One region of the Micromonospora sp. IBSANI012 genome, then DNA from elsewhere that is predicted to be linked to it. Evidence: riboswitches for the same ligand, from Rfam matches in the RefSeq annotation. Region 1 holds a riboswitch; the other holds the start of a gene.
What was found. Region 1 has a riboswitch for ZMP and ZTP ahead of ACTWM8_RS17760 (glycine hydroxymethyltransferase). Riboswitches for the same ligand answer to the same signal wherever they lie in the genome.

Region 1 (17,675 bases):
GACCCGGGTGGGCCTGGACGGACAGGCCGGCTACGACTTCGACATCACGTGGCGGTCCTTTCCGGACGGGGTGCTCACCGGCGCGGGCACCCCGAGCGTCTGCCTGCATACCGGCTCCCTCGCCGCCGTGCTGCAGCCGGGCGCCGACGACGTACTGGCGCTGGTGCGGAACCGGCGCGCCACCACCATGATCAGCTACGACCCGAACTGCCGGCCATCGCTGATGGGCGACCAGGTCACGGCGCGGCGGCGGGTCGAGGAGCTGGTGGCGGCGAGCGACATCGTGAAGGTGAGTCTGGAGGACCTGGCCTGGCTCTGTCCCGGCCGCCGGCACGAGCGGGTGGGACATGACTGGCTGGAGGCGGGTCCCTCCCTGGTGGTGGTCACCCAGGGCGACGGCGGGGCGTGGGCCGCCACCCGCCGGTGTGCGGTGCGGGTGGACGCGCTGCCGGTCGCCGTGGTGGACACCGTCGGGGCGGGCGACGCGTTCACGGCGGGGCTGCTGGCGGCGCTGGCGGAACGGGACCTGCTCGGTGCGACGCGGCGGTCGGCACTGCGCGCCGTCCGTCCCGACATCGTCGCGGCCGTGCTCCGGGAGGCGGCTCGGGTCGCCGCCTGGACCTGCGGCCGACGGGGCGCGGACCCGCCCACCCGGGCGGACCTGGCGGCCGACCGGTCCGCCGTCGCCGCATCCCCGGCCGTGGGCTGACCGTTCCGGGAGCAGCGGCCGGCCGCTGTTCCGACGACCGGCGCGGGCCACCATAATGGACCCATGGTCGCTTGGGAGTACGCCCTGCTGGTCCGCCGCTACCAGGGGCAGGGACGCAATTTCCACGTCTCGTTCGTCTGGTACGCCCCGGACGGGTCGCGCACCGACATCACGGCGTACGGCGACACGGCGATCGCGCACCTCAACCGGGCCGGCCGGGAGGGCTGGGAACTGGTCTCCGCCGTCGAGGACGTGAACAACGTGCAGGGCAGCACCGAGGTGCACCGCTACCACCTGAAGCGCCCGCTCGCCTGATCGGGCCTCGTTGCTAGCGTGGCCCCCGGAGGCGGGAGCATCCGCCGGGGGAGGGGCAGCGGTGAGCAAGCGGTACGCCGTCGGCGTGGACTTCGGCACGCTCTCCGGCCGGGCGGTGGTGGTCGCCGTCGAGGACGGCGCCGAGCTGGGCAGCGCGGTGCACCCGTACCGGCACGGGGTGCTCACCGACCGGCTGCCCGAGGGCCCGCCGCTGCCCCCGGACTGGGCCCTGCAGGACCCGACCGATCACCTGGCGGTGCTGCGGGTCGCGGTGCCCGCCGCGCTGGCCGCCGCCGGGGTCGACCCGCGCGACGTGGTCGGCGTCGGCGTGGACGCCACCTCCTGCACGGTGCTGCCGACGCTCGCCGACGGCACCCCGCTCTGCACGCTGCCCGGGCTGCGGGACCGGCCGCACGCCTGGCCCAAGCTGTGGAAGCACCACGCCGCCCAACCCCAGGCCGACCGGATCAACGCCGTCGCCCGGGAACGCGGCGAGACCTGGCTGGGTCGCTACGGCGGCCGGGTCTCGGCCGAGTGGCAGCTGGCCAAGGCGCTGGAGCTGCTGGAGGCCGACCCGGAAATCTTCGACGCCGCGGAACGCTGGATCGAGGCCGCCGACTGGATCGTGTGGCGGCTCTGCGGGCGCGAGACCCGCAACGTCTCCGCCGCCGGCTTCAAGGGGCTGCGCCAGGACGACCGCGAGCCGTCCCCGCAGTTCCTCGCCGCGCTGCACCCGGCGCTGCCCGGGCTGCTGGCCAAGGTCGACGGGCCGCTGGCCGCGCTGGGCGCCCGGGCGGGGACGCTCACCGCCGAGGCGGCCGGCTGGACCGGCCTGCCGGAGGGAACGCCGGTGGCGGTCGGCGCCATCGACGCCCACGTCACCGCCGCGGCCGCCCGCTGCGTCGCGCCCGGGCGGATGCTGGCGGTGCTGGGCACCTCCACCTGCCTGATCATGAACGCGGACGACTGTCACGAGGTGCCCGGCGTCTGCGGGGTGGTCGACGGCGGGGTGAGCGCCGGCAGTTGGGGGTACGAGGCCGGGCAGAGCGGGGTGGGCGACATCTTCGCCTGGTACGTCGACCGGGCGCTGCCCGCGTCGTACGCCGAACAGGTGCGGCGGCGGGGCGTCAGCCCGTACGAGCTGCTGGACTCGCTCGCGGCCGAGCAGCCGGTCGGCGGGCACGGGCTGCTCGCGCTGGACTGGCACAGCGGCAACCGCTCGGTGCTGATGGACCACGAGCTGAGCGGGGTGCTGGTCGGGCTGACCCTGGCCACCCGGCCGGAGGAGATCTGGCGGGCGCTGCTGGAGGCGACCGCGTTCGGGGCGCGGACCGTGGTCGAGGCGTTCACCGCCGCCGGGGTGCCGGTGCGCGAGCTGACCGCCGCCGGTGGCCTCACCGCCAACCGGCTGCTGCTGCGGATCTACGCCGACGTGCTCGGCCGGCCGCTGCACGTGCTGGACGCGGCGCAGCCGGCGGCGCTGGGCGCGGCCATCCACGCGGCGGTGGCCGGCGGGGCGTACCCGGACGTGTCGACCGCGTCGGAGGCGATGGGTGCGCCGCACCGCGAGACGTTCCACCCGGACCCGGCCCGCGCCGCCGCCTACGACGAGTTGTACGCCGAGTACCGCGCCCTGCACGACCACTTCGGCCGGGGCGGCACCGACGTCCTGCACCGCCTCCGCGCCCTCCGCAACCGCGCCCACCCCACCCCCTGACCCGGCCCGGCCCGCGCCCACCCCGCCGGGCGCCCTCGGTGATCAAGAGCTTTGCGTCGGGGAGAGCGCATTCCCATGACCCAAACTTCTTGATCACCGGGCCGGGGCGGGCCGGAAAGGGGGGAGGGACGGCGACGCCCCGCCGGGCGGGGCCGGGCGGGGCGTCGGGGGTGCGGGTGGGGGTCAGCCCAGGTCGACGGCGGGGTAGAGGGGGAAGCCGGTGAGCAGCTCGCTGGCCTGCTTGCTGATCTTGTCGGCCAGCGCCGGGTCGAGGACGTACTTCGCCTTCGACGGGGTGCCGTCGGGGTTGCTGCCGGCCTGCGTCTGGCTGAGCACGGTGTGGATCAGCTCGGCCGTGGCGTCCATCTCGGCGACGCCGAGGCCCCGGGTGGTCAGCGCCGGGGTGCCGATCCGGATGCCCGAGGTGTACCAGGCGCCGTTCGGGTCCTGCGGGACCGCGTTGCGGTTGGTGACGATGCCGGAGTCCAGCAGCGCCTGCTCGGCCTGCCGGCCGGTCAGGCCGTAGCCGGAGACGTCGAGCAGCACCAGGTGGTTGTCGGTGCCGCCGGTGACCAGCTTCGTACCCCGGCGCAGCAGACCCTCGGCGAGCGCCTGGGCGTTGTCGACGATGCGCTGGGCGTAGTCGGCGAAGTCGGGGCGGCGGGCCTCGGCCAGGGCGACGGCCTTGGCCCCCATCACGTGCGGCAGCGGACCGCCGAGCACCATCGGGCAGCCCCGGTCCACCTGGTCGGCCAGCTCCGGGCCGCAGAGCACCATGCCGCCGCGCGGGCCGCGCAGCGACTTGTGGGTGGTGGTGGTGACGATGTGCGCGTGCGGCACCGGGTCGAAGTCGCCGGTGAAGACCTTGCCCGCGACCAGGCCGGCGAAGTGCGCCATGTCGACCATGAAGGTGGCGCCGACCGAGTCGGCGATCTCCCGCATGATCCGGAAGTTCACCTTCCGCGGGTACGCCGAGTAGCCGGCGACCAGGATCAGCGGCTTGAACTCCCGGGCCGCCTCGGCCACCCGGTCGTAGTCGATCAGGCCGGTGGCCGGGTCGGTGCCGTAGCTGCGCTGGTCGAACATCTTGCCGGAGATGTTCGGCCGGAAGCCGTGGGTGAGGTGGCCGCCCGCGTCCAGCGACATGCCGAGCATCCGCTGGTTGCCCAGCTCCCGGCGCAGCGCGAACCAGTCCGTCTCGGTGAGGTCGTTGACCTGGCGTACCTGGGCCTTCTTCAACGCCGGCGATTCCACCCGGTCGGCCAGGATCGCCCAGAACGCCACCAGGTTGGCGTCGATGCCGGAGTGCGGCTGCACGTACGCGTGCGCGGCGCCGAACAGCTCCCGGGCGTGCTCGGCGGCGAGCGCCTCGACGGTGTCCACGTTCTGGCAGCCGGCGTAGAAGCGGCGGCCGACGGTGCCCTCGGCGTACTTGTCGCTGAACCAGTTGCCCATGGCCAGCAGGGTGGCCGGGGAGGCGTAGTTCTCGCTGGCGATGAGCTTGAGCGACTCGCGCTGGTCGGCCAGCTCGGCGCCGATGGCGTCGGCCACCCGGGGCTCGACGGCGCGGATCACCTCGAGCGCGCTGCGGAATGCGGTGGATTCGGCGTTCAGCGACATGCGACCTCCTACAGACGTGCGGAAGGCCCAGGCGCTCGGCGTGCGTCCTCATGACGGGACCGCTTCCCGATGGTGCTCCATCCCCACGCGCCAGTCACGGCCCGCGCCGATCCTACCGGGTCGCCGTGGCGGGGCCCGCCCGACCTCGCCGGACGGGGGTGGTTGGGCGGGCGGCGGCGGCCGGGCCCGGGCTCGGCGGACTGACGCGCCGCCGCCGCGCGGCCCCCACGCCCGCGGCGCGCTCTGCGTACGATCGGCGGATGCCATCCGAGGACGCCGGCGGCAGCCTGGTCGCCATCAGCGACCTGCACGTCGGGTACGCGGAGAACCGGGCGCTGGTCGAGGCGTTGCGCCCGGCCTCGCCCCGGGACTGGCTGATCGTCGCCGGGGACGTGGGCGACACCGCCGCCGACGTCGAGTGGGCGCTGGGTCTGCTGGCCGAGCGGTTCGACACGGTGGTGTGGGCGCCCGGCAACCACGAGCTGTGGACCCCGCAGGGCGACCCGGTCACCCTGCGGGGCGTGGCCCGCTACCAGCATCTGGTGCGACGGTGTCGGGAGCTGGGCGTGCTCACCCCGGAGGACCCGTACCCGGTGTGGCGGGGGCCGGGCGGGCCGGTGCTGGTGGCGCCGCTGTTCCTGCTCTACGACTACAGCTGGCGGCCGGAGGGCTTCGACACCCGCGAGGCCGCCCTGGCCGAGGCGTACCGGACGGGAATCGTCTGCACCGACGAGTTCCTGCTGCACCCCGACCCGTACCCGAGCCGCCACGAGTGGTGCGCGGCCCGGGTCGCCGAGACCGCCCGCCGCCTCGCCGAGCGGGATCCGGCCCTGCCGACCGTGCTGGTCAACCACTGGCCGCTGGTACGGGAACCGACCCGGGTGCTGCGCTACCCGATCTTCGCCCAGTGGTGCGGCACCGAGGCCACTGCCGACTGGCACCGCCGCTTCGACGCCGCCGCCGTGGTCTACGGGCATCTGCACATTCCCCGGACCACCTGGCACGACGGGGTCCGCTTCGAGGAGGTCTCGGTGGGCTATCCCCGGGAGTGGCGGCGTCGGGGCGTACCCCCGGGGCGGGTGCGGCAGATCCTGCCGGCGCCGGACGGGGTGCCGCCGACCGCCTGGTGACGCGCGCCGGGGCCCGGCCGACGGCCGGGCCCCGTGCGGGAAGCGCTCAGGCGGTCACCGCGTCGACGGCCTTCTTGATCGCCTTGGGGGCGGTGGGGGTACGCGGCGCGTCCTTGCGCATCGCGATCATCCGCTCACCGATCTCCTGGAGCTGGTTGCGGCCGAGAGCCTCGCGCACCTTCGGGAACCACTCCTGCTCCTCTTCCTCCATGTGGTGCTCGACGTTCTCGATCAGCACCGTGGTCTTGGCGACGAAGCGCTCGTCGGAGGCGTCCATCGCGGCCAGCTCCGCGCAGAGCAGGTCGGCCACGTGGTGCTCCTCGTACGACTCGAGGATGTCGTCCTCCAGGTCGGGCAGGAGCTTGCGGACCTCCGGGTACATCACCTCGTTCTCCAGGTAGGTGTGCACCGTCAGGGCTTCGAGGATCTGGTTCACCAGCTGCTGGCGCTTGCTGGCCGGGCCCTCCTCGGCCTTCTGGAACTCCTTGAAGAGGCGGCGCATCTCCTTGTGGTCCTCTTTGAGCAGGACGATGGCATCGGTGGACACCGGCAGACCTCCTTGGTTCGACTGACGTCTGCCCCGGTACCCCGAGGGTGAGCTGCGAAAACGGATGGGGCCCGGCGTGTTCCGCCGGGCCCCACCACTGGTCGTGCTTACTGCTACTTCACCACGTTGTACGCGTTGACCATGCCGGCGCCGTAGAAGCCGTTGCGCTCGCCGCCGGAGCAGGTCGCGTCGTAGGCGTGCGGGCCGGTCGAGATCAGCGGAACCGGGTTGTAGACGCCGTCCGGGCAGGACTGCGCCACGGCGGTGCGCTCCAGGAACGAGGCGAGCTGGCCCGCGCTCATGCCCGGGTGCGCCGACGCCGCCAGCGCCGCCACGCCGGTGGCGTGCGGGCCGGACATCGAGGTGCCCTGCTTGTAGCCCCAACCGTTGGTCTTCGTCGCCGTGTTGAAGGTGGTCGACAGAATGCCGTCGGTGAGCGTGGAGCGGACGCCCTGCGTGCGGTAACGGGTGTCGCCACCCGGCGCCGTCACGTCGATGACCCCCTGGCCGTACGAGGAGTAGTAGCTCTTCTGCCCGGTCGGGCCGACCGCCGACACGGTCACCACGCCCGGCGCCTCGGCCGGCAGGTCGAGGCAGGCGTTGGTGAGGTTCTCGCGCTCCTCCGGCGTCCCGTTGTTCGGGCTGCCGAAGTCGTTGAGCTTGTGCGCGAGGTCGTAGTTCGAGTTACCCGCGGACGCCACGTTCAGCACGCCCTTGTTCGCGGAGTAACGGATGGCCCGCTGGACCGCCTGCCACACCGGACGCTGGCGTGCGTCGTTGCGGCAGTTCAGCTCCCACGGGTCGATGTAGTAGCTGTTGTTGGTCAGCTGGAACCCGTGCTCGGCGGCCCAGATGAACCCGCAGACCGCGGCCTCCGGGAAGATGTAGCCGTCGTCGTTGACCACCTTCACCGCGGCGAGCTTGACGCCCGGCGCGATGCCCGCCACGCCGACGCCGTTGACGGCGGCGGCGATGGTGCCGGCCACGTGGGTGCCGTGGTCGGAGGTGGTCGGGTTCCAGGCCGCCTCGGCCGTGTCCACCGTGCCGCCGATGCAGGACGTGCTCTTGTCCTTGGCGATCTGGGTGGCCAGGTCGGGGTGGCTGCTGGAGATGCCGCTGTCCAGCACGCCCACCACCACGCCGGAGTTGCCGGCGTTGACGGCGTGGGCCTGCGGGAGGTCGATCATCGGCATGTCCCACTGCTGACCGTAGAGGGGCTCCTTGGTCGGGTCGGCGGTGATGTTCGCCGCCTCGGCCGCGGAGACCTCGACGGTCTCGCTGTCTTCGAGCGCGGTGCCCAGGCCGGCGGTGGACGCGACCGACTCGACGCCCGCACCCGCCACGTCGGTGGCGAAGGCGGGGTTGGTCGAGCGGACGACGAGCACGCCGATCTGGTCGTACGTGGCCACCACGGTGCCCTTGGCCGCGGCCACCCGGGCCGCCGCCTTCCCGGTGGTGGCGCCCTGCGGGGCCAGGACCAGGAACGTGGTGTCCGGGCCGGCGGCCGTGGCCGGGGCCAGCCCGCCGGCGACGGCGAGGCCGACACCGAGGGTCATGGCGGACGCGGCAGCCAGTGTCTTGCGACGAAGGTTCTTCACACAGACTCCCAGGGGCTGTTTCCAGCCGGGTTGCGCTCCCTGGTGGGGAGCGGCCGGCGGGAAGAGGGCGGGATGCCCGCTTCCGAACCAACAGCGTAGGAGGGTGGTGTGTCGTTACACACATCCGTTCGGCCGGTCGCTGACCGTCATACGGTGGCCAGGGTGTGCGGGATCTCGTCCAGCAGCTCCCGGGCGAGGAAACCGATCCGCCCGAACCGGGGGACCAGCCGCTGGCCGCTGACCGCGTGCGCCCAGGCGGCCCAGCAGGCGCCCTGCGCCGGCGTCGCCCCCCGGGACAGCAGCCCGGCCAGCAGCCCGGAGCGGACGTCGCCGCTGCCCGAGGTGCCCAGGCCCGCGTCGCCGCTCTCCTCCCGCCAGCACTCGCCGTCGGGGGTGGCGATGTGGCCGTAGAGCGAGACCACCGCGTCGTACCGGCGGGCCAGCTCGCGCGCCTCTGCGTCCAGGTCCTCGCCGGGCTCGCGGCCCAGCAGGTGCCGCGCCTCGGTCACGTTGGGGGTGAGCACCACCGGCCGGCCCGCGCCGACCAGCAGGTCCGGCTGGTAGCTGAGCGCGCCCAGCGCGTACGCGTCCAGCACCAGCGGCGTCTCCGGCGCGGCGGCGTCCAGGACCAGGCGCAGCAGCGCCCGGGTCTCGTCGATGTCGTTGAGGCCGGGGCCGACCGCCACCACGTCGGCCTGCCCGACCAGCTCGCCGAGCCGGTCGCCCGGATCGCCGGCGACCGCCCCGTCCCCGGTCTCGGGCAGGCCGATCACCAGCGCCTCCGGCACCTGGATGCTCAGCGCGGCGGCGGTCGACTCGGCGGCGGCCAGCTGGAGCACCCCGGCGCCGGCGCGCAGGGCGGCCACGCCGGCCAGCAGCACCGCGCCGGGGGTGGATCGGGAACCTCCGACCACCAGCACGGTGCCCCGGTGCTCCTTGCCGCCGGTGGGCACCGGCAGCGCCCAGTCGCGCAGCAGCGCCGGGGTGATCACCCGCGTCTCAGACCGGTTCGGCATGGACCTCGTCCTCCCTGGTCGGTCGGGCGCCCTGCCGGCGCAGGTGCGTCACGTCGTTGAAGGTGTCCAGGACGAGGCGGCCCTCGGGGTCGGCCGACCAGCCGGTCACCGAGCAGTTGGCGATCACGTGCTCCCGGGTGAGCGCCATCAGCTCCGCCTCGGTCAACCCGTCCACCAGGTAGCGGAGCATGAAGACCAGCGCGTCGTGGCCGAACAGCAGCACCCGCTGTCCCTCGTGGTCGCGGCGCAGGTCGCCCAGGAGCGCCCGCAGCCGCAGCGCCAGGTCGGTCCAGGACTCGCCGCCCGGTGGGCGGTAGTAGAACTTGCCGAGCCGGCGGCGGCGGGTGGCCTCCTCGGGGAAGCGGCGCTGCACGCCGTGCCCGGTCAGGCCGTCGAGGATGCCCAGTTCCCGGTCGCGCAGCCGCTCGTCCCGGCTGGCCGGGATGCCGGTGCCGGCCAGCGCCAGCTCGGCCGTGCGCACCGCCCGCAGGTACGGCGAGACCACCGCCACGTCGGGCCGGCGTTCGGCCGGCAGGCCGGCGAGCCAGCGGGCGGTGGCCCGGGCCTGCTCCTCGCCGGTGTCCGACAGCGGCACGTCGGCGTCCCGGTGGGTCAGGTCGATCAGCTCGGCGCCGGACGTCTCCGCGGCCGTCGCGGCGACGTTCGCGGTGCTCTCGCCGTGTCGGACGATCCAGAGGGCTGCCAGTTCCGCCATGCGGCCCCCCGTACCCGACCCGGCCGCCCGGTAACCGTTCCGGCCGGTGGGCAGCTCCCGGCGCGCTGCCGGCGTGAACGGATCGAGGCGGGGTAAGCGCTGGCGCGTTCGGAAGCCGAGACAGGGGGAGGTACGCCGTGGCGACCATGGTGAAGGAACAGATCAGCCCGGTGAAGGACAAGAACTACGACCTGATCCACATTCTGCAGATGTCGCTGGACAACATCTACCGGATGGACACCTACATCGCGGACGCGGAGCAGCGGGGCGATTCGGAACTGGCCACCTGGTTCCGCAAGATTCAGGAGAACAACCGCAAGGCGGGTGACCAGGCCAAGCAGATGCTCATGGCGCGGCTGCAGCAGGAAGGGCGCTGACACTGACACCGGCGCTGCCGGGGCCGGACGCAGACCGCTCGCCGCGTCCGGCCCCGGCAGCCGCGAGACTCAGGGGACCTGGACGGCGTAGATGCCCCGGCCGAAGGTCCCCGCCACGAGGCGGTGGCTGGTGCCGTCGTACTCGATGTCGTCGACCGGGACCAACGGCAGGCCCCGGCCCTGGCGCAGCCAGACCCCGCCGCCGGTCGGGCTGACGAACACCCCTTGGTCGGTGGCGACGTAGAGGGTCAGCCCCTTGCCGATGGCCAGGTCGTTGACCGGTGCCTGGGGCAGGGTGCCGCTGAGGTCGTGGAAGTGCCGGCCCCCGTCGAGCGAGCCGAGCACGTACGGCCGGTGGGAGCCCGACCGGTACGCGGACAGCGTCACGTACACCCGGTCGGCCCGCTGCGGGTCGACCACGACGCGGGTGACCCACGGTTGCCCGGAGAGCAGCAGCTGCCAGGAGGCGCCCAGGTCCCGGGTCACCCAGACCCGCCCGTCGTCGGTGCCGACGTAGACGGTCCGACCGTCCCCGGCCGGGGCGACCGTGGTGATGGTGCCGTAGTTGGTGTAGATCGGGTCGCGGCCCGGTCCACCGGTCAGGTCGCCGCTGATCGCCGTCCAGGTCCGGCCGCCGTCGGTCGACCGGTTGAGCACGTTGGCGCCGTAGTACATCACCGTCGGGTCGCGCGGGTCGAAGACCACCGGGGTGAACCAGTTGCGCCGGGCCGCGGTGACCTTGTTACCGAAGTACGTCATCGTCTCGCCGCCGTCGGTCGACCAGAAGCAGTTGCCGTACTGGTAGCAGGCGTAGACGTTCTCCTTGTCGGTCGGGTTGATCAGGTTCTCCTCGCCGTCCCCGCCGAGGTACTCGTTGAAGGCGGGGCCGCCCCACGAGCGCAGCGAGCCGTTGTCCTGGGCGCCGCCGGAGATCCGGCTGACGTCCTGCGGCGTGATCGCCACGCTGTAGAACTGGGTGTACGGCTCGTGGGTGGCCTTCACCCAGCCGCCGTCCCCGTCGGCGTCCGAGCGGTACGTCCCACCGTCGTTGCCGAGGTAGACCCGCTGCGGATGACGCGGGTCCCAGATCATCGCGTGGTGGTCGACGTGGGTGGAACTGCTGTCCGCCGTCCAGGTCCGCCCACCGTCCTTGGTGGTCAGCAGCGGCACGCCCGCGACGTGCACGTGCTGCGGCTCGTCCGGGTCGACCCAGACCTTGCCGAACCACCAGCCGAAGGTGGACTGCGAGGTCGTCAGCTCCGGGGTGTCCGGCAGCCGCGTCCAGGCGTCCCCGCCGTCGCTGCTGCCGTAGAATCCGGCGAACGGGCCGGCGGTGGAGTTGACGATCGCGTAGAGCCGGTCCGGGTCCGAGACGGACTGGCCCAGGCCGATCCGGCCCACCTCCGGCCCGGCCGCCGGCAGCCCGCCCGCCAGGCGCGCCCAGGTCGCTCCGCCGTCGACGGAGCGGTAGACCCCTGAGCCGACACCGCCGTAGGTGCGCAGGTCCGGGGTGCGGCGGTGGTCCCAGAGCACGGCGTAGAGCCGTTCGGCGCCGCGCGGGTCGATCAGCACCTCGGTCGCGCCGGTGAACTCGTTGGCCCCGGCGAGGATCCGCTGCCAGGTCACACCGCCGTCGGTGGAGCGGTAGACGCCCCGGTCGCCGCCGCCGTTGTAGAGCGATCCGGCGGCGGCCACGAAGATCCGCTTCGGGTCGGCCGGGTCGACGGTGATCGCGCCGATCGCGCCCGAGTCACGCAGGCCCAGCGACTGCCAGTTCCGGCCGCCGTCGCGGGAGGCGTACAGGCCGGTGCCCTCGTAGGTGACGCTGCCACCACCCGGATTGACCTCGCCGGTGCCCGCGTACAGGGTGCCGTCCGGCCCGGTCGCCACCGCGCCCATCGCCTGGGTCCAGCCGTCCGGCCAGGCCGGCTCGAAGCGGTTGCCGGCGTCCCGGCTCACCCAGACCCCGCCGCTGGCCGCGGCCGCGTAGACGGTGTCGGGGCGGTGCGGGTCCAGCGCGAGCGAGGTGATCCGGCCGCCGATGTTCGTCGGTCCGACCGAGGTCCACCGGCCGCCGACCGTGGGCAGCCGGGCCCCGGCCTTCGCCGCCGTGTCGTACGCGTGCCGGGGCAGCGCCTCGCCGCGCACGGTCTTCTGGAGATAGCGGTACTCGGCGGGGGCGGAGGGCCCGCGCACCGGCCGGTACTCGTCCTCGGGACGCGGCGGTGAGGCGCCGGCGCCGGTGGGGGAGAGGGCCACGGTGCCGCCGGAGAGCAGCGTCGCGGCCAGGATCAGGGAGAGAGTACGTCGTCGTGCCACGGAGGTCCCTTCGCCGGTGGAGGGAGGGTCGACGGTCCCGCCGAACGTTACGAAGATGGATGTCGATGGTCAACCCTCCGATGTCGCCGAAGGTGACCGGATCGACACCAGACACTAGGCAGGAACCATATCGATGGGATGGAATGGCCTGGCCTGCCGTACCCGTCGGAAGGACCACGATGACGCCTGCCCGAAGCCGGGCGCTGGCCGCCGCCACCCTCACGGCGCTGCTGCTCACGGCCGCCCCCGCCGCCCCCACCCACGCCGCGCCCGCCCGGCCGGCCGCCCCGCCGCACCTCGCCGGCGACCACACCGTGCCGGTCTACTCCTACTCCTACGCCGTCCGGGAGAGCGTCCAGGTCGAGACGCCGACCGACGCCGACGGCGACGGCGTGCGGGACCGGGTCATGGTCGACCTCGTCCGGCCCCGGGAGGCGGCGCAGGCCGGCGTCCGGGTGCCGGTCATCATGGACGCCTCGCCGTACTACCACTGCTGCGGCCGGGGCAACGAGAGCGAACGCAAGACGTACGACGCGAACGGCGTGATCGCCAAGGCCCCGCTCTTCTACGACAACTGGTTCGTCCCCCGCGGGTACGCCTTCGCCACGGTCGACCTCAGCGGCACCGCCCGCGCCACCGGCTGCGAGGACGTCGGCGGCCGGGCCGAAGTGGCCGGGGCGAAGGCGGTGGTGGACTGGCTGAACGGCCGGGCCCGCGGCTTCACCCTGGACGGCCGGCCGGTCACCGCAACCTGGAGCACCGGCCGGGTCGGCATGATCGGCAAGTCGTGGGACGGCTCGGTCGCCAACGGCGTGGCGGCCACCGGCGTCCGGGGCCTGGAGACCATCGTGCCGATCTCCGCGATCTCCAGCTGGTACGACTACCAGCGTTACCGGGGCCTGCTGCGGGCGTCGGACTATCCCGCCTACCTGCACCAGGTGGTCAACGGCCGGCCCGCCGAAGCGTGCGCCGCCGTGCTCGCCCGGCTGCGCGCGGACAGCGCGGAGGACACCGGCGACTACAACGCGTACTGGGCGGAGCGGGACTACCGCCGCTCGGTCGAGCAGGTCCGGGCGAGCGTGCTGGTCGCGCACGGCGTCAACGACCTGAACGTCACCACCGGCCAGTTCGCCCGCTGGTGGGACGCGCTCGCCGACCGGCAGGTGCCGCGCAAGCTCTGGCTCTACCAGGCCGGGCACGAGGATCCGTTCGACGTCCGCCGGGCCGAGTGGGTCGCCACCCTGCACCGCTGGTTCGACTACTGGCTGCAGGGCCTGCCCAGCGGCGTCATGCGGGAGCCCCGGGCCACCCTGGAGACCGCCCCGGGGGTCTGGACCGAGCAGCGGGACTGGCCGGCCCCGGGCACCCGGAACGTCCCGGTGGCCCTGGGCGCCGGCGACGGCACGACCGGCACGCTCGGCGGTCCCGGCGCCCGGCCGGGCGTGGTGCGGGCGTACACCGACGAGTCGCTGACGGAGCCGCAGGTGGTCACCGAGCCGACGACCGCCCGCGCCGGACGGCTGGTGTTCCTCTCCGGCGCGCTGACCGCGCCGCTGCGGATCTCCGGGACGCCGTCGGTGCGCCTGCGGATCAAGGTCGACCGGCCGACCACCGCGCTGAGTGCGCGACTCGTCGACTACGGCACCGCGGAACGGATCCAGTACCGCAGCTCGGAGGGGGTCCGGACGCTGGCCACCGAGTCGTGCTGGGGGGAGTCCACCGTGGCCGACGACGCCTGCTACCGGGACACGGCCGAGATCACCGCGGTCACCGATCACGGCGTCCTCACCCGCGGCTGGCTCGACGCGGCGCACCACCGGTCCCTGCGGTTCACCAGTCCGCTGCGCCCGGACCGCTGGTACACGGTCACCCTGCCGCTCAACGCGTACGACGCGGTGCTGCCGGCCGGCCACGTGCTCGGTCTCGTCCTCGCCCAGAGCGACCCGGGCTTCACCGAGACCGACGACCGGGACGCCACCGTCTCGGTGGACCTCGGGCGCAGCACGCTGACCCTGCCCGTCACCGGCCGCGCCACCCTGCCGTCGGCCACGGTCGCGCCGGACGTGGTCACCGCTCCCGCCGCCCCGTCGGCCGGCCGCGCCGCCCCGCCCGACAACCGTCAGCTGCCGGACCGCTCCTGACGGCGGCTGTCGACCGGCCCGCCGCCTACGGGGCAGCGGCGGGCCGATCGACCGGGAAGGATGTCAATCGGTCGACCACGACGGGGAGGGTGACGCCGGATGACAGTCCTCAAGGGTCTGGGCGAGGCGCTGGTGCTCATCGTGATCGCGGTGGCGGTCGCCGCGGTCGGGGTGGGGATCTGGGTGGCGGTCAGCGGTGGGGACTTCCTCCACCGGCTGGGCATCGCGCTGGTGGTGGTCGGTCTCCTGCTGGCGGTCACCGGCGACCTCACCCTGAGCCGGATCGGCATGCTGGACGCCCGGTCGACGTTCGGGCTGGCGCCGGAGCGGGAGGACGCCGGCGGTGGGCGGGTGCTCACCGGGATCGGCATCTCTCTCTTCGTCTCCGTTCCGCTCGTCGTGGTGGGCATCCTGCTGCTCGTCTGACCGCTCCCGCAGCCTGTCGGTGGACGCGGTCATGGCGCCGGCACGACGGGCCCGACGCGGTTGGCGGTGCCGGCACCACGGGCCGTCGCGGCGGTCCGCGGCTGGCGGGGACGCCCGGCCGCGGCCGCCGGTCACGGCGGAGGCCCGGTGAGCCGCTACCCTGCGCCCATGGACGGCGTGGCGGACGGCGAACGGCTGGCGGCGTCGCTCGGGCGCGCGCTCGCCCGGCTCACCTTCGTCGACCTGACCACGGACGCGGTGACGGCGCGGATCATCGATTCCGTGGTCGCCTGGGCGGGTGAGCAGGGCTGGCGCGTCTATCGTCGGGCGCCGAGCGTGCTGCCCCTACCGCCGCCGCTGTCCCGGCAGCAGTCGGTACTCGACGTCGCGTGTGCCCGGCCGGACGGGCCGCCCGTGGTCATCGAGGTCGACCACACGGACCGGCGGCGTACCTGGGACAAGCTGGCGGCCGAGGCGGCAGCCGGCCGCGTCGCGATCTGGGTGCGCTGGGGACCGGGGCGGTTCGGCACCGCGCCCGCGCCGATCCATCAGGTGACCTGCGAGGTCTCCCGCCGCGCCGGGCCGGCCGGGGCGGGCCGGCTGCACAGCCGGGCACCGGGCGGCGACCGGCCGCCACCCGCGCACTCCGAGCGGGGCGCCGGCAGCACCGCCGTGCTGCTGCCGCTGCCGTCGTTGGACGACGAGACGCCCTGACCCACCGCCGGGCGCGCCCGGCACCGTTTGCGACGGCCTACTCGAAGCGGGACGGATCGCCGGCGCCGCGACGGAGGATCTCCGCTTCGCCCTCCGAGAAGTCGATCACGGTCGTGGGCAGGGTGCCGCACTCGCCGGAGTCGATCACCGCGTCGACGACGTGGTCGAGCCGCTCCTTGATCTCCCAGCCCTGCGTCATCGGTTCGGTGTCGCCGGGCATCAGCAGGGTGCTCGACACCAGCGGCTCGCCCAGCTCGGCCAGCAACGCCTGCGTCACGACGTGATCGGGGATGCGGACCCCCACGGTCTTCTTCTTCGGGTGCAGCAACCGGCGCGGCACCTCCTTGGTCGCCGGCAGGATGAAGGTGTAGCTGCCCGGGGTCGCCGCCTTCAACGACCGGAACAGGGCGTTGTTGATCTGCACGAACTGGCCGAGCTGCGCGAAGTCCCGGCACACCAGGGTGAAGTGGTGCCGGCTGTCGAGCTGGCGGATGTCCCGGATGCGATCGATGCCCTCCCGGTTGCCCAGCTGGCAGCCGAGGGCGAAGCACGAGTCCGTCGGGTAGGCGATCAGTCCGTTGCCGCGGACGACGTCCACCACCCGGCTGATCGTCCGTGGTTGCGGGTTGTCCGGGTGCACGTCGAGGTACGTCGCCATGCCGGAAGCCTAGGCCGGGGCCCCGCCACCCGGAACCGCCGGTCGCCATCGCCGACCTCTCGTCGGCCGGGTCCACCCTTGCACCGGGCGGTGCCGGTGAGCCGGGCGCGGGAGTCGGCCGCTGCCGTTACCGTGTGAGCGTGGCGACGGCGGCGGAGGAGATCCGGGTCGGGGAGCGGATGGTCCGGGTCTCCAGCCCGGACAAGCCCTACTTCCCGGAGCGAGGCCTGACCAAGCTGGACGTGGTGCGCTACTTCCTCGCCGTCGGCGACGGCATCCTGCGCGCGCTGCGGGACCGGCCGACCATGCTGGAACGCTGGCCGCGCGGTGTCTTCGAGGGCGCGAAGATCGCTACCCGGCAGGACAACCGCGGCGACGCCTTCTACCAGAAGCGGCTGCCGGCCGGCGCGCCCGACTGGGTCCGCACCGCGCACATCACGTTCCCCAGCGGGCGGACGGCCGACGAGGTCGCGCCGAGCGAGCTGGCCGTGGTCATCTGGGCGGCCAACCTGGGGACGCTGCGGTTCCACCCCTGGCCGGTCTCGGCGGCGGACGTGGAACGCCCCGATCAGCTCCGCATCGACCTCGACCCGATGCCGGGCGTCGGCTTCGACCAGGTGGTGCCGGTGGCGCACGAGGTCCGTGCCTTCCTCGACGAGCTGGGCCTGGTGGGTTACCCGAAGACCACCGGCGGGCGGGGCCTGCACGTCTACCTGTCGATCGAGCCGAGGTGGAGCTTCGGCGAGTGCCGGCGCGCGGTGCTGGCGCTGGGCCAGGAGATGCAGCGGCGCCGCCCCGACCTGGTCACCACCACCTGGTGGCGCGAGCAGCGGGACCGGCCGGTCTTCGTCGACTACAACCAGATGGCCCGCGACCACACCATGACCTCGGCGTACTCGATCCGGCCGACGCCGGCGGCGCTGGTCTCCGCGCCGCTGGACTGGTCGGAGCTGGACGACGCCCGGCCCGAGGACTTCGACGTGGTGAGCATGCCGGCCCGGTTCGCCGGGCGCGGCGACCCGCACGCCGGCCTGGACGAGCGGCGCTTCTCGCTGGAGCCGCTGCTGGAGCTGGCCGACCGGGAGGGGTTGGCGGCCCCGCCGGAACGCTGACGATCACTCCCGGGGCGCTGCGGGGTCACTGCCAGGGGCTCTGCGCGCCGGTGAACTCCTCGAAGACCAGCCAACTGCGGGTGGACAGCACCCCGGCGATGCCCTGCACCCGCTCCAGCACCACGTCGCGCAGGGTGGCGTTGTCCGGCGCGCGGACCAGGGCCAGCACGTCGTGTTCGCCGCTGAGCAGCGCCACGTGCTCGACGTAGCGCACCCGGGCCAGCTCCGCCGACACCTCCCGCCAGGTGTTCTGCTCGATCGTCAGGGCGATGTACGCCGAGGTGCCCAGCCCGGCCGGCTCGGGCGCCACCTGCGCCCGGAACCCGGTGATCACCCCGTCGCGCAGCAGCCGCTCCACCCGGGCGTACGCGTTGGTGCGGGAGACGTGCACGCGTTCGGCCAGCGTACGGACGGAGAGCCGGCCGTCGCGGACCAGCTCGTCGAGGATGCGCCGGTCCACCTCGTCCAGCGGACCGGCCGAACGTCCCGTTCCACCGGGCAGGCCCGCCTCCGGACTGGTCTCCTGGCTCACATCAGCCCCCTCGGGATGCCATTCATCCC
Region 2 (13,595 bases), 590 kb from region 1:
GTGTACGAGACGGGCATCGCGTCGCTGTGCGCGAAGGTGCACGACGCCGGCGGCCAGGTGTACGTCGACGGGGCGAACCTCAACGCCCTGGTCGGGTTCGCCAAGCCCGGCAAGTTCGGCGCGGACGTGTCGCACCTGAACCTGCACAAGACGTTCTGCATCCCGCACGGCGGCGGTGGACCCGGGGTGGGTCCGGTGGCGGTGCGGGCGCACCTGGCGCCGTTCCTGCCCGGCGACCCGCTGGGCGCGCACACCGAGGGTCGGCCGGCGATCTCGGCGGCCCGGTACGGCTCGGCGGGGATCCTGCCCATCCCGTGGGCGTACCTGCGGATGATGGGCGCCGAGGGGCTGACCCGGGCGACCGGGGTGGCGGTGCTGGCGGCGAACTACGTGGCGGCGCGGCTGCGCAACCACTTCCCGGTGCTGTACGCCGGCAACAAGGGCCTGGTGGCGCACGAGTGCATCCTGGACCTGCGGCCGCTGACGAAGGCGACCGGGGTGAGCGTGGACGACGTGGCCAAGCGGCTGATCGACTACGGCTTCCACGCGCCGACGATGTCGTTCCCGGTGGCGGGGACGCTGATGGTGGAGCCGACCGAGAGCGAGGACCTGGCCGAGCTGGACCGGTTCTGCGACGCGATGATCGCCATCCGCGCGGAGATCGACAAGGTGGGCGCCGGGGAGTGGCCGGCGGGGGACAACCCGCTCGCCAACGCCCCGCACACCGCGTCGATGGTCGCCGGGGACTCGTGGTCGCACCCGTATCCGCGGTCGGTGGGGGCGTACCCGGCCGGGGTGGACCGGGCGGGCAAGTACTGGCCGCCGGTGCGGCGGATCGACGGGGCGTACGGCGACCGGAACCTGGTCTGCTCGTGCCCGTCGCCGGAGGCCTTCGAGGAGTGACCCGTACGCTGCGCCGGGGCGGACGTGGTGCCGCCCCGGCCGGTGGGTCCTGGGGAGGGCGGTCCCGGGCCGGGGGACTAGCCTGGTGCCGTTGACCTGCTCCTGTGACGGAGCGTGGTCGACTCAGGCGACGAGAGCGTGGCGGGCGGGCCCGCGGTGCGGGGCGATGGTGCTGCCGTCGGGGAGCAGTTCGCCGGTGTCCTCGAAGACGATGACACCGTTGCAGAGCAGGCTCCAGCCCTGCTCACGGAAGCAGGCGATGACGCGGGCGGCTTCGCGGTCGGTCGCCTCGGCGGAGGGGCAGGTGGGTTGGTGCTGGCACATCGGGTTCTCCGGACTGTGGGGGCACTGTGTCATGGTTCACATGACCAGTGACGCACAGTACCAAGGTCGAGTGCGCGGAATCGAGCAGGCATCCGTCATGTTCACCCGAAATCCACTGAACGGATGAGGAAGAATGGGCCGACCGGTGTGGAAACGCTCCCACGACCGCTGATCGACGTACCCGGCGCGCCGCCGTCGTGCCGCGGCCTGCTCGTCGAGCGCGCCCGCTACGAGTGGCGCCCCGCCGACGGCGGCGACCCGGCCACGCTGGCCGAGCAGTTCCTCGCCGCGCACGGGCTCGACCTGACCGACCTGGCCCGGCCCGCCACCCATAAGCCGACCGGCGTCTGCGGCGCCGCCCTGTACGTCTCCGCCGCCGCCGGCGCCCGCATGATCGGCGCCGCAGCCGGCGCGGCCACCCCGGCGCCGGCCCTGCCGGATCTCGCCGTCGTCGTTTACGGTCACCACCCGTCCCCGACCGCCCCGGCGCGCGCCGCCCGGCCCGGCTGGTGGCTGGGCGACTGGCGGGAGAGCTGGACCCCCCGGCAGCACGCCGACGCCGTCACCGCGGTCCGCAACGCCATCGCCCGCGGCGACGTCTACCAGGTCAACGTCGTCGGGCACGCCGCCGCCCGCTACCTCGGCGACCCGCGACCGGCGCTGTCCCGGCTCGGCGCGCTGCCCGGCGCCCGCTACGGCGGCACCCTGCACGGCGCCGGCTGGGCGATCGGCTGCGCCTCCCCGGAGACCCTGGTCGAGGTGACCGACGGCCGGCTGATCACCCGACCGATCAAGGGCACCCGCCCGGCCACCGCCGCCGGACGCCGCGAACTGCTCGCCTCGGCCAAGGAACGCGCCGAACACGTGATGATCGTCGACCTGGAACGCAACGACCTGGCCCGGGTCGCGCGCACCGGGTCGGTGCGGGTGGACGAGCTGTTCGCGGTGCGCCGCTGGTGCGACCTGTGGCAGGCCGAGTCGACCGTGTCCGCGGCGGTGGCCGACGGGCTGGGCCTGGCCGACCTGCTGCGCGCGACCTGCCCCGGCGGGTCGGTCACCGGCGCGCCGAAGTTCGCCGCCCTGGCCGAGATCGCCGCCCTGGAGCCCGTCGGGCGCGGCGCCAGCATGGGGGCGCTGGGCTGGGTCGGCCCGGGCCGCCTCGACCTGGGCCTGACCATCCGCACCGTGGCCGCCGACGCCGACCGGCTGCACGTCTGGGCCGGCGGGGGCATCACCTGGGACAGCGACCCGGACGCCGAGGTCGCCGAGGCGGCGGCCAAGGCCGCCCCGGTACGCGCCCTGCTCGCCACCGGCTGAGCCTGCCTGCGCCGTGCGCCGGCCCGCCCCAGCGACATGTGCGGCGGGCCGGCGGCGAGGTCCCTCCCACAGGCGCCATGGAGATGTCCCCGGCGCCGGGTGGCCCGTCCTAAGTCCGGGGCGGGATCGCTCGCGGCGGGCGCCGCCTCCCCACCGGCCCAGTGTCCGGTGCCAGGGCGGGTCGGACTGCTCCGTTTCGGTCACGCGACGCTCACCTGCTCAGGTTCCGGTAGCGGCGCACGGCCAGCGGCGCGCAGACGACGATCAGCAGCAGCGGCCAGGCGACCGCCAGGGCGACGGCGTGCTGCGCGGCGAAGGACTCGCCGCCCCAGCCGGGGTTGCCGAACAGCTCCCGGCAGGCCGCCGCGGTGGCCGACAGCGGGTTCCACCGGGCGACGGCGGCCAGCCAGCCGGGCATGGTGTCCGGGGCGACGAAGACGTTGGAGGCGAAGCCCAGCGGCCAGACCAGGATCTGCAGTACCGCCACCGACTCCGGTGCGCGCAGCAGCAGCGCCAGGTGGATGCCGAGGACGATCATCGCGGCGCGCAGCAGCAGCAGGAGCCCGACGGCGGCGAGGGCCCGGCCGACGCCGAGGTGCCACTGCCAGCCGACCAGCGCGCCACAGCCGAGCATGACGGCCAGCGCGACGACGGCGTGCAGCAGGTCGGCGACGGCCCGCCCGGTGACCACCGCGGAGCGGGCCATCGGCAGGGAGCGGAACCGGTCGGTGACGCCGCGGGCGGCGTCGGTGGCCACCGCCGTGTAGGTGGCCTCCACCCCGAAGAGCATGGTCATGGCGAACATGCCGGGCAGCAGGAACTCCTTGTAGTCGCCGCCGCCGGGCACCACCATCGCCCCGCCGAGCAGGTAGCCGAACATCAGCACCAGCAGCACCGGGAAGAGCAGGGCGACGATCACCGGGCCGGGTTGCCGCGCCCAGTGGGCCAGGGCCCGCCCGGTCAGGGTGGCCGCGTCGGTGAGCGCCCAGCGGGCCCGGCGCAGCGCCAGGGTCGGCGTGCTCACGCGCTCACCCCCTCGGTGTCGGCGGTGAGGTGCAGGAACACCTCGTCGAGGGTGGGTCGGCGCACGGCCACGTCGGCGGCCTCCAGCCGCCCGTCGGCCAGTGCGCGCAGCACCGCGGCGAGGGTGGTCACCCGGTCGGTGGTGGTGACGCTGACCCGCAGCTCGTCCGGGGCGACGCGGGGCGCGGTGGCGGCGGCCGCGCCGATGACCTCGGCGGCGCGGGCCAGGTCGCCGGGGTGGTGCAGCACCACGTCGACCCGGTCGCCGCCGAGGGCGGACTTGAGTTCGTCGGGGCTGCCGGCGGCGATGACCCGGCCGTGGTCGACGACCCTGATCGTGTCGGCCAACTGGTCGGCCTCCTCCAGGTACTGGGTGGTGAGCAGGACGGTGGTGCCGGCGGCGACGAGCGCGCGGACGGCGTCGCGGACGTCGCCGCGGGCGCGCGGGTCGAGGCCGGTGGTGGGTTCGTCCAGGAACAGCACGGGCGGGTCGAGGATCAGCGCGGCGGCCAGGTCCAGCCGGCGGCGCATCCCCCCGGAGTACGCCCCGACCGGCTTGTCGCCGGCGTCGGTGAGGCCGAAGCGGGCCAGCAGTTCGTCGGCGCGGGCGCGGGCCCGGGCGGGGGAGAGGTGGTGCAGCCGGCCGAAGAGCACCAGGTTCTGTCGGCCGCCGAGCACCTCGTCGACGGCGGTCTGCTGGCCGACCAGGCCGATGTGGGCGCGGACGCGGTCGGGGTGCCGGCGCACGTCGTGGCCGGCGACCCGGGCGGTGCCGGCGTCGGCGCGCAGCAGGGTGGTCAGGATCCGCACGAGGGTGGTCTTGCCGGCGCCGTTGGGTCCGAGGACCGCGCAGACCGTGCCGCCGGCCACGGTCAGGTCGACCCCGGCGAGGGCCTCGGTGTCGCCGTAGCGCTTGCGGAGTCCTTCGGCCTCGATGACCGGTTCGTCGCGTCGCATGGGCACGCCCCTCTCCCCGTTACCGTGCGCCGTACCGTACACCATACGGTACGAGGGTCGGTAGGGTGGCGGCATGAGCGTCGAGTACAGCGGCACCGGGGATCCCGCGCGCAGCCTCGCCCTGCTCTGGCGCACCAGCGAGAAGGCCAGCCGCCGGGGCGGCGACCTGAGCGTGGACCGGATCGTGCGGGCCGCCATCGAGGTGGCCGACTCCGAGGGACTGGTGGCGCTGTCCATGCGCCGGGTCGCCGAGCGCCTGGGGGTGGGCACCATGTCGCTCTACACCCACGTGCCCGGCAAGGGCGAACTGCTCGACGTCATGCTCGACACCGTCTACGGCGAGACCGCCCGCCCCGCCGAGGTCCCCGGCGGCTGGCGCGGCCGGCTGGAGCAGATCGCCCGGGAGAACTGGGCGCTCTACCTGCGCCACCCCTGGCTGCTGCAGGTCGCCACCACCCGCCCACCCCTGGGCCCCAACGTCACCGCCAAGTACGAGTACGAACTGCGCGCGGTGGAGGGCATCGGCCTGACCGACCTGGAGATGGACGCCGTGGTCACCCTCGTCGACGGGTACGTGCACGGCGCGGTGCGCGGCGCGGTGGAGGCCGCCCAGGCGGCGCAGCGCACCGGCATGACCGACGAGCAGTGGTGGCGGGCGCACGCGCCTTACCTGGAGAAGGTGATGGACCCGCAGCGGTTCCCCACCGCCGCCCGGGTGGGCACCGCCGCCGGGCAGGAGTACCAGGCGGCCGGCGACCCCGTGCGGGCCTTCGAGTTCGGCCTGGCGCGCATCCTCGACGGCGTCGCCGTCCTGGTCGGCGAGCGCTGACCGGGGTGCGCCACCGCCGGCCGTGACGCACGGATAGCCTTTCCGGCATGACCGTACGCCCCATCAGGATCATCGGTGATCCCGTCCTGCGCACCGCCTGCGAGCCGGTGACCAGCTTCGACGCCGAGTTGCAGCACCTGGTCGACGACCTGATGGACACCCTGCTGGGCGCGCCCGGCCGGGCCGGCGTGGCCGCGCCGCAGATCGGGGTGGGCGCCCAGGTGTTCGTCTACGACGCCGACGGCCACCGCGGGCACATGATCAACCCGCGCATCGAGCTGTCCGACGAGACGCAGGACGACGACGAGGGCTGCCTGTCCATCCCCGGGCTGTACTTCCCGACCCGGCGGGCGATGCACGCCACCGTGCACGGCTTCGACCGGCACGGCGAACCGCTGACCATCTCCGGCAGCGGCTTCCTGGCCCGCGCGTTGCAGCACGAGACCGACCACCTGCGCGGCCGCCTCTATGTCGACACCCTGTCCGGCGACGTACGCCGCCGGGCGCTGCGGGAGATCCGCGCCGGCCGGTTCGACTCACCCAGCCGGCACCGCTGACGAGGCGGGGGCGGCCGACGGCCGCCCCCGCACCCGATCAGCCGCAGGTCACTTCGGCGGCGGAGCCACCAGGCAGATCGCCGTGGAGCTGTTGCCGAAGTTGTCCACGCCGGTGATCACCGCGTCGCCGCGCAGCGTCACCTTGTAGTCGACGTCGCCGGTGCCGTCCTTGACCCGGGACTGGGCACCCGGCGCCTGCACCAGCTTGATCTTGGTGCCGGCGGGGAACGGACCGAACTTCACCGTCGGGTCGGCGCTGTCACCGATGTAGACGTCCACCGCCGTGTCGACAATGTCGGTCGAGGTGAGCTGGTAGAACCCGTCCGGGTTGTACGAGCCGGGGATGTTGCCCCCGCTCGGGTTGTTCGTCGGCACGCACGCCGTGGCCGGCGCGGTGGTGTCGACCACCCGCATCGTCGCGGTGTCGCTGCCGGTGTTGCCGGCCGCGTCGGTGGCGGTGCAGGTCACCGTGGTGGCGCCGAGCGGGAAGGTGCTGCCCGACGGCGGCACGCACGTCGGCGTGAGCGGCCCGTCGACGTTGTCGGTCGCCGAGGCCGGGTAGGTGATGACCGCGCCGGCGGGGCTCGTCGCCTCGACGGTCCGGTCGTCCACGACCACCACCGGCGGGGTGACGTCGTTGACCGTGACGCTGATCTGCTCGACGAACGCCGGCCCACCGGAGAGCCCGTTGAGCAGGAAGTCCACCGTGCAGTGCAGGGTGGCGCCCTGCGGGGCGTTCCCGGCCACCGCGATGGTCTCGGCGAACGGCACGTTCGTGCCGCTCTGCTGGGTACGCGAGGCCGCGTCGAAGGTGACGGTCAGCCCCGGGTCGCAGGAGGTCACCGTCGGGGTGACGGTGACGTCGAGGTCCCGCAGCCCGCTGAGGATGGCGTCGGTGACGGTCTCGGGGGCGCTGCCGACCAGTTGGCCGCCGGTCGCGGCGACCACCGCGCTGGCCTGCCCGCTGACGTCCAGGCCACCACCGCCGCCGCTGACGCTGACCGCCAGCACCTTCGCCTCGTCGGCCTGCAGGGCCGCGGTGGCCTGCGCCAGGGTGTGCCCGGCGCTCGGGTCGTGGCTGGGGGCGTCGCCGACGAGCACCACGATCCGGCTGCTGCCGGAGCGGTAGGCGATCCCGCCGTCGGAGACCTGGAACAGCCCGTTCACCCACGCCTCGGGGGTGTCCCCGCCGCCGCCGGCGGACAGCCCGTTGACCGCGTTCTGCAGCGCCGTCGCGTCGTCGGTGAGGTTCTGCCGGACCCGGAACAGCTCCGCGCCGTCGCTCTCGTCCCGGTAGGAGGCCACCGCGAACTGCGCGCTCGGCTGCACCGACCGCACGTTGTTGATGACCTGCTGGAGGTTGGCCTGCACGTCACCGATGACGGTGCCCATGCTGCCGGTCGTGTCGACCAGCAGGACCACGTCCGGCTTCGGCGGGATCGGCGGGGTGGCGACCACCTTGGCGATGTCGATGCTCGTGCCCGGGTCGGCGTCCCGGTCCACGACGGCCGGGTCGACGCCCGGCGCCGCGAGCGCCGGCGCGCCCGCCACGGTCACCAGGGCCGCCACGGCGGCGGTGAGGACCGCCAACCGACTTCGACCCCGTACTGATGTCACTGCCATCTGTGCTCCTTCGGCTCCGCCGCGTCACGACGCGGCCTCTGCCAGGAGACGCTAGGGGTCCGAGGGGCACCCGCCCGTCCGACACATGCCCAGGTCAGGGTCGGGTTGTTGACCCTGCGTGGCGGCTGGACATGCTGTCTGTCACCGCAGTCAGCGTGTACTCGCCGAAGTCGGCGACCCGGCTGAAGCCGAGCCGTCGGTAGAGCCGCACGGCGGCGACGTTGTCAGCCTTGACGTTGAGGGTGACGTGGTCGACATGGGCGCGCAGCCGGCCGCACAGCGCGGCGACCACGGCGGCGGCCAGGCCCTGCCCGCGTACCCGGGGATGGGTGGTGACGTTGCCCAGCGCGGCCACCCGGTAGGTGGGCGACCAGACGTGCACCCCGGCCACCGCGACCAGCTCACCCGCCTGCCGGATCCCCACGTACTGGCCGGTGGCGAGCATCCGCGGATCGAACCAGTTGCCCGGGTACGCCACCGCGTAGAGGGCACGCAGGGCCGGCAGGTCGGCCTCACCGAGCACCTCACCCGCCGGGGTGACGGTGGCCAGCCGGGCCGGGTCGGTCAGCGCCATCCGCAGGTGCGCCCCGGCCGGGTCGAAGGCGAACCAGCCGCCCAGCACCTCCTCCAGGCCGGGGGACAGGTGCGCGTACAGGCGGGCGGGCAGCATCGGCGCCAGGTCGGCCAGCAGCGCCGCCAGCTCCCGCAGGCCGTCGGGCCCGGCGAAGGCGAGCAGCACCGGCGGGGTCACCCCGTGGTAGAGCAGCGCCACCTGGTCGCCACGACGAAACCACGACGTGTACGGCCAGAAGAAGTCGTCCAGGTCGCCCAGCTGGTAGGCGTGCAGCACCGGATTGCGGCGCAGCAGCGCGGCCAGGGCGGCGCGGTCGTGTTCGGCCCGTACCGGCATCGGTGGTCAGCAGCCACCCGACGACTCGGCGGGCAGGTTCTCGTGTGCCCACCGGGCCAGCGCGTCCAGGGCCGGCAGCAGCGCGGCGCCCCGCTCGGTGAGCTGGTAGCTCACCCCCAGCGGCGGCCCCTCCCGCACGGTGCGGTTGACCAGGCCCACCCGGGCCAGCTCGCCCAGCCGGTCGGACAACACCGACTCGCTGATCCCCGGCAGCGCCCGGCTCAGCTCGGCGAACCCGGCCGGTCCGTTGGCCAGGGTGCCCAGCAGTATTCCGTTCCACCGCTTGCCGAGGAACGCGAACACCCGGGCAAGACCCCCGTCACACGCGTGGGCGCCGCCGCCGACCTGGGGGCTGACCGTCATACCCCGAGGATACGGGAATCCCAGGCGGGGAAGGGGCTTCTAAAATACTAGCTGCTACCGTTGCAGCAGCACCTCACAGTTTCCGAGTGACAGAGGAAGCCCCGATGACCGACGTACTGCCCGCCGACCTGATCGCCCTGAGCCCCGAGGCCCAGGCCCAGCTGTTCACCGAGGCGCGCACCGCGAACACCTTCACGGACGAGCCGGTCGGCGACGACCAGCTGCGAGCCATCTTCGAGCTGGTCAAGTACCCGCCGACCGCGATGAACATCCAGCCGCTGCGGGTGCTGTTCGTCCGCCCGGGGGCCGGCCGCGAGCGGCTGCTCCCACACGTCGCCGAGGGCAATCGGGCCAAGACCGCCACCGCCCCGGTCGTCGCCGTCCTCGCCGCCGACACCGACTTCCACGAGCACCTGGACACGGTGTTCCCGATCCGCCCCGGCATGCGCGAGCACTTCGCCGGCGACCCGGCCGGCCGTGAGGGCATGGCCCGGTTCAACGCCGGCCTGCAGATCGGCTACTTCCTGCTCGGCGTCCGCGCCGCCGGCCTGGCCGCCGGCCCGATGGGCGGCTTCGACGCCGCCGGCGTCGACGCCGAGTTCTTCGCCGGCACCGGCTGGAAGTCCCTGCTGCTGGTCAACATCGGCCACCCCGGTCCGGACGCCTGGTTCCCCCGCCTGCCCCGCCTGGACTACAACGACGTGGTCCGGCACGCCTGAGCGCCACCGCGGGCGAGCCGGTCGGGTGACAAGACGCCAGCCCGGCACGCCTGAGCGCGCCATCGCCGGCCGGCCGGGCCACGACGCCCGGCCGGCCACGCCACGGCCGTGACGCTCAGCCCGCCCGCCACTGGTCGTAGCCGAGCTTCGCCACCAGCGCGAACACCACCACCAGCAGCACGATCCGCACGAACCCGGCGCCCCGGCGCAACGCCATCCGCGCGCCCACCGCCGCCCCGGCGACGTTGCACACCGCCATCGCCGCCCCCAGCAGCCACCACACGTGACCGGTGGCCGCGAACACCACCAGCGCCCCCAGGTTCGTGCCCGCGTTGACCACCTTCGCCATCGCCGAACCGTGCACGAAGTCCGCGCCCACCAGCGCCGTGAACGCCACCACCAGGAACGTGCCCGTACCCGGACCGATCAGACCGTCGTACAGGGCGATGCCCACCCCGGCCACCGCCACCGCCGCGACCACCCGCACCCGGGTCCGCCGCGCCGGCACCGCCACCACCCCCAACCGGGGACGGAACACCACGAACAACGCCACCGACACCAGCACCGCCAGCACCACCGGCCGGTACGCCCCCGCCGGCACCGCCCCCGCCAGCGCCGCCCCGACACCCGCGCAGCACACCGCCAGCCCCGCCGACGGCCCCGCCACCATCCAGTCGATCTTCGTACGCCGGGCGTACGTCACCGCCGCCGTCGACGTACCGAAGATCGCGGCCAGCTTGTTCGTGCCCAACGCCGTCGCCACCGGCACCCCCGGCGCGGCCACCAGCAGCGCCGGCAGCAGCAACAGACCACCACCACCGACCACCGCGTCGACCCAACCGGCCATCGCGGCCGCGGCGAGCAGGGTGGTCAGCGACAGGGGGTCCACGGCCGGCCATTCTGCCCACCCGCCCCGACCCGCCGCGCCACCCTGTGGCCGACCTCACCGGCCGGCGACCCCCTCACCGACCGCGCCGGCGACGCAGCCACAGCCCCACCGAGGCCACCGCCACGAACACCAGGACCGAACAGAGCAACGCCTTGACCATCGGGCAACTGTGCCACGGCGACGTAGGGTGCAGGAGTGCGCCTGGCGACGTTCAACCTGCTGCACGGCCGCTCCCTGACCGACGGCCTGGTCGACCCCGACCGGCTCACCGCCGCGGTGCAGACCCTCGACGTCGACATCCTCGCCCTGCAGGAGGTCGACCGGGACCAGTCCCGCAGCGGCAACCTCGACCTCACCGCCATCGCCGCCCGCGCCCTCGACGCCCCGGAACACCGCTTCGCCGCCGCCGTCGTCGGCACCCCCGGCGAACGGTTCCGCCCCCTGCGCCACGACGACGACGGCCACGGCGAACCCTGCTACGGCGTCGGCCTGGTCAGCCGACACCCCGTCCGCTCCTGGCAGGTCACCCGGCTGCGTCCCGCCCCGGTACGGTCCCCGATCTACGTTCCCGGCCCCGGCGGCGGCCTCATCCTGCTGCGCGACGAACCCCGCGTCGTGCTCGCCGCGATCCTCGACACCCCGCACGGGCCACTCACCGTCGCCGCCACCCACCTGTCGTTCGTCCCCGGCTGGAACGTCCACCAGCTGCGCCGCGTCGTACGCGCGCTGCGCACCCTGCCCGCCCCGCGGATCCTGCTCGGCGACCTCAACCTCCCCGCCGGCGCCGCCCGACTGCTCAGCGGCTGGCGGCCGCTGGGCCGCCGCCCCACCTACCCGGCCGCCGCGCCCCGCGTGCAACTCGACCACATCCTCGCCGACCGGCACGGCCTGGACCGGCTGCCCCCGGTCACCGCCGTCGACACACCGCTGTCGACGATCTCCGACCACCGGCCCCTCGTCGTCGACCTCGGCTGACCGGCGGCGACCCGACCCCGGCCCGGCCGCCGCCGCAGCCTCAGCCCTGCCCGACGGCCCGCTGCGCCGCCCGCACCGCGTTGCGGAACAACATCGCCACCGTCGTCGGACCCACCCCGCCGACCCGCGGCGTGATCGCCCCCGCCACCTCGGCGCACGACTCGTCCACGTCCGGCAGCAACCGCCGCCCCTCGTAACGCACCCCACCACCGACGACCACCGCGCCCGGGCGCACGTGCTCCGGCCGCACGATCCCCGGCACCCCCGCCGCCGCCACCAGGATCTCCGCCCGCCGCGTGTACCGCGGCCAGTCCGCCACCCCGGTGTGCACCACCGTCACCGCCGCGTTCGCCGTCGGCCGCTTCTGCGCCAACAGCATCGCCAACGGCCGCCCCAGCGTCGCCCCCCGACCCAGGATCACCACCTCGCGACCCGACACCGGCACCCCGTGGTACGCCAGCAACGCCTCGATCCCCGCCGGCGTACACGGCAACGGCCCCGGCAGCCCCAACGCCAACCGGCCCATGTTCACCGGGTGCATGCCGTCGACGTCCTTGTCCGGGTCGAGGACGTCCAACGCACGGTCGTAGTCCAGATGACCGGGGATCGGATGCTGCACCAGCACCCCGTGCACCCCCGCGTCGGCGTTGAAATCCGCCAGCACCCGGTGCAGATCCTGCTGAGAGGCCGACGCCGGCAGGTGCACGTGCGGCGACGCGAAACCCAACTCCGCCGCCTGACGCTGCTTGATCCGGATGTACCCGGCGCTCGCGTCGTCGTCACCCACCAGCACCGTCGCCAACGCCGGCGTCACCCCCGCCGCCCGCAACGCCGCCACCTGCTCGGCCACCTCGGTCAGGATCTTCTCCGCCACCGGCTTACCGGGCAGCAGCCGGGCCGTCGCAGTCGTCGGGGAAACGGAAACAGACATGGCTCACCTCGTCCGCGGAGGCCCAGGCGGTCGACCCCCGCGACGAGCTCCCCGATGGTTCACCCATCCCCGTGCCGCCAGTCGCGTCCACCCTCAGCCTGCCACACCGCCGGCCCGGATCGAATCCGCCACCGCCCACCACCCGGGCAGCCAGGCCAGCACCGCGTCCGCCCGCCGCCGCCGATCCACCGCCGACACCACCCCCAGATCCACCCGCGCCGCACCCACCCGCACGCCGGCGATCCTGTCAGGACAGGCACCCGCCCAGCGGCCACCCACCACAAGCCGTACAGTCTCGCCGTGATCGAGATCGACGCCCAGGTTGACCTGTCGCACCCCACCGACCGGGTCTGGCAGGCATTGACCAATCCGCAGCTGCTCAGCCGCTGGTTCACCGAGACCGAGACGGTCTCGCAGGCGCCGCGGCGGCTGCTGCTGCACACCGCGGGGCTGCCCGGCTTCGACGCCGCCGTCGACGTCGAGGTGACCGAGCAGCGGGCACCCGAGCTGCTCGTCCTGCAGTGCCAGGAAGGCGACCGGCGTACCCGGCTCACCTGCACCATCACCCGCACCGCCGACGGCTGCCGACTGTCCGTCGAGGAAACCATGGAACACGGCACCTGGCCCGCCGAGGACCGCGACCAGCGCGAGCGGTACTACCAGCAGACCCTGACCGGACGGCTCCCCGCCATCCTCGACTGGCTCGCCTTCCAGCAGGTCGACCTGCGCCGCGGCGAGGACCCGCCGACCGCCGAGCTGCCCGCCATCGCCCTGTCCGGCCGCGTACCCGCACCGGCCGACCGCCGACGCCGGCTGGCGATCGTCGCGGCGGTGACCGCCGCGACCCTCGCCACCGGCGCGGCCCTCTGGGCCCTGCTGCCCGACGACGCGGACCAGACCGCCGCACCGGCCCCGCTGCCCCCACCACCCACCGCCGGCGCCACCAGCGACAATGCCGCGCCCCGGACCACCCGCAGCTCCCGGCCCTCGTCCGCCGCCGCTCGCAGCACCCCGCGCCCCAGCCGAACCCCCACCGCCACCCCGTCGCGTACACCCACCTCCGCCGCCCCGAGCGCCGCCACCATGACCGCCCGCTACGCGACCACCGCCACCCGGATCCTCGGCTACACCGGCCAGGTGGTGCTCGACAACCCGGACGGCCCGGCGGCGAAGAGCTGGACCCTCGTCGTCACCCTGGCCGAGGGCGGCACCGTCACCAACGCCCAGGGGGCCAACTGGCAGCAGGACGGTCGGGCCGTCACCTTCACCGGCGCC

Region 2: it holds a riboswitch for ZMP and ZTP, as region 1 does, so the genes downstream of both, ACTWM8_RS14965 (bifunctional 5,10-methylenetetrahydrofolate dehydrogenase/5,10-methenyltetrahydrofolate cyclohydrolase) here and ACTWM8_RS17760 (glycine hydroxymethyltransferase) in region 1, are expected to answer to the same signal.

Annotation. Positions count from the first base shown of each region.
Region 1 is NZ_CP199933.1:3,835,239-3,852,913, reverse strand. Features, by position in the region: gene ACTWM8_RS17775 (carbohydrate kinase family protein) at 1-709, shown strand, start outside; gene ACTWM8_RS17770 (hypothetical protein) at 773-1,024, shown strand; gene araB (ribulokinase) at 1,086-2,741, shown strand; gene ACTWM8_RS17760 (glycine hydroxymethyltransferase) at 2,925-4,361, opposite strand; ZMP/ZTP riboswitch at 4,380-4,469, opposite strand; gene ACTWM8_RS17755 (metallophosphoesterase family protein) at 4,622-5,491, shown strand; gene ACTWM8_RS17750 (hemerythrin domain-containing protein) at 5,538-6,038, opposite strand; gene ACTWM8_RS17745 (S8 family peptidase) at 6,152-7,636, opposite strand; gene ACTWM8_RS17740 (NAD(P)H-hydrate dehydratase) at 7,783-8,652, opposite strand; gene ACTWM8_RS17735 (histidine phosphatase family protein) at 8,636-9,367, opposite strand; gene ACTWM8_RS17730 (hypothetical protein) at 9,514-9,744, shown strand; gene ACTWM8_RS17725 (glycosyl hydrolase) at 9,814-12,063, opposite strand; gene ACTWM8_RS17720 (Xaa-Pro dipeptidyl-peptidase) at 12,243-14,204, shown strand; gene ACTWM8_RS17715 (hypothetical protein) at 14,304-14,630, shown strand; gene ACTWM8_RS17710 (hypothetical protein) at 14,799-15,344, shown strand; gene ACTWM8_RS17705 (L-threonylcarbamoyladenylate synthase) at 15,382-16,002, opposite strand; gene ACTWM8_RS17700 (DNA polymerase domain-containing protein) at 16,143-17,114, shown strand; gene ACTWM8_RS17695 (Lrp/AsnC family transcriptional regulator) at 17,140-17,646, opposite strand.
Region 2 is NZ_CP199933.1:3,250,204-3,263,798, reverse strand. Features, by position in the region: gene gcvP (aminomethyl-transferring glycine dehydrogenase) at 1-903, shown strand, start outside; gene ACTWM8_RS15025 (DUF5999 family protein) at 1,027-1,227, opposite strand; gene ACTWM8_RS15020 (chorismate-binding protein) at 1,351-2,544, shown strand; gene ACTWM8_RS15015 (ABC transporter permease) at 2,756-3,568, opposite strand; gene ACTWM8_RS15010 (ATP-binding cassette domain-containing protein) at 3,565-4,524, opposite strand; gene ACTWM8_RS15005 (TetR/AcrR family transcriptional regulator) at 4,598-5,353, shown strand; gene def (peptide deformylase) at 5,401-5,910, shown strand; gene ACTWM8_RS14995 (VWA domain-containing protein) at 5,959-7,533, opposite strand; gene ACTWM8_RS14990 (GNAT family N-acetyltransferase) at 7,628-8,443, opposite strand; gene ACTWM8_RS14985 (winged helix-turn-helix transcriptional regulator) at 8,450-8,806, opposite strand; gene ACTWM8_RS14980 (malonic semialdehyde reductase) at 8,911-9,525, shown strand; gene ACTWM8_RS14975 (sulfite exporter TauE/SafE family protein) at 9,641-10,372, opposite strand; gene ACTWM8_RS14970 (endonuclease/exonuclease/phosphatase family protein) at 10,610-11,389, shown strand; gene ACTWM8_RS14965 (bifunctional 5,10-methylenetetrahydrofolate dehydrogenase/5,10-methenyltetrahydrofolate cyclohydrolase) at 11,430-12,320, opposite strand; ZMP/ZTP riboswitch at 12,334-12,410, opposite strand; gene ACTWM8_RS14960 (hypothetical protein) at 12,414-12,554, opposite strand; gene ACTWM8_RS14955 (cellulose binding domain-containing protein) at 12,621-13,595, shown strand, end outside.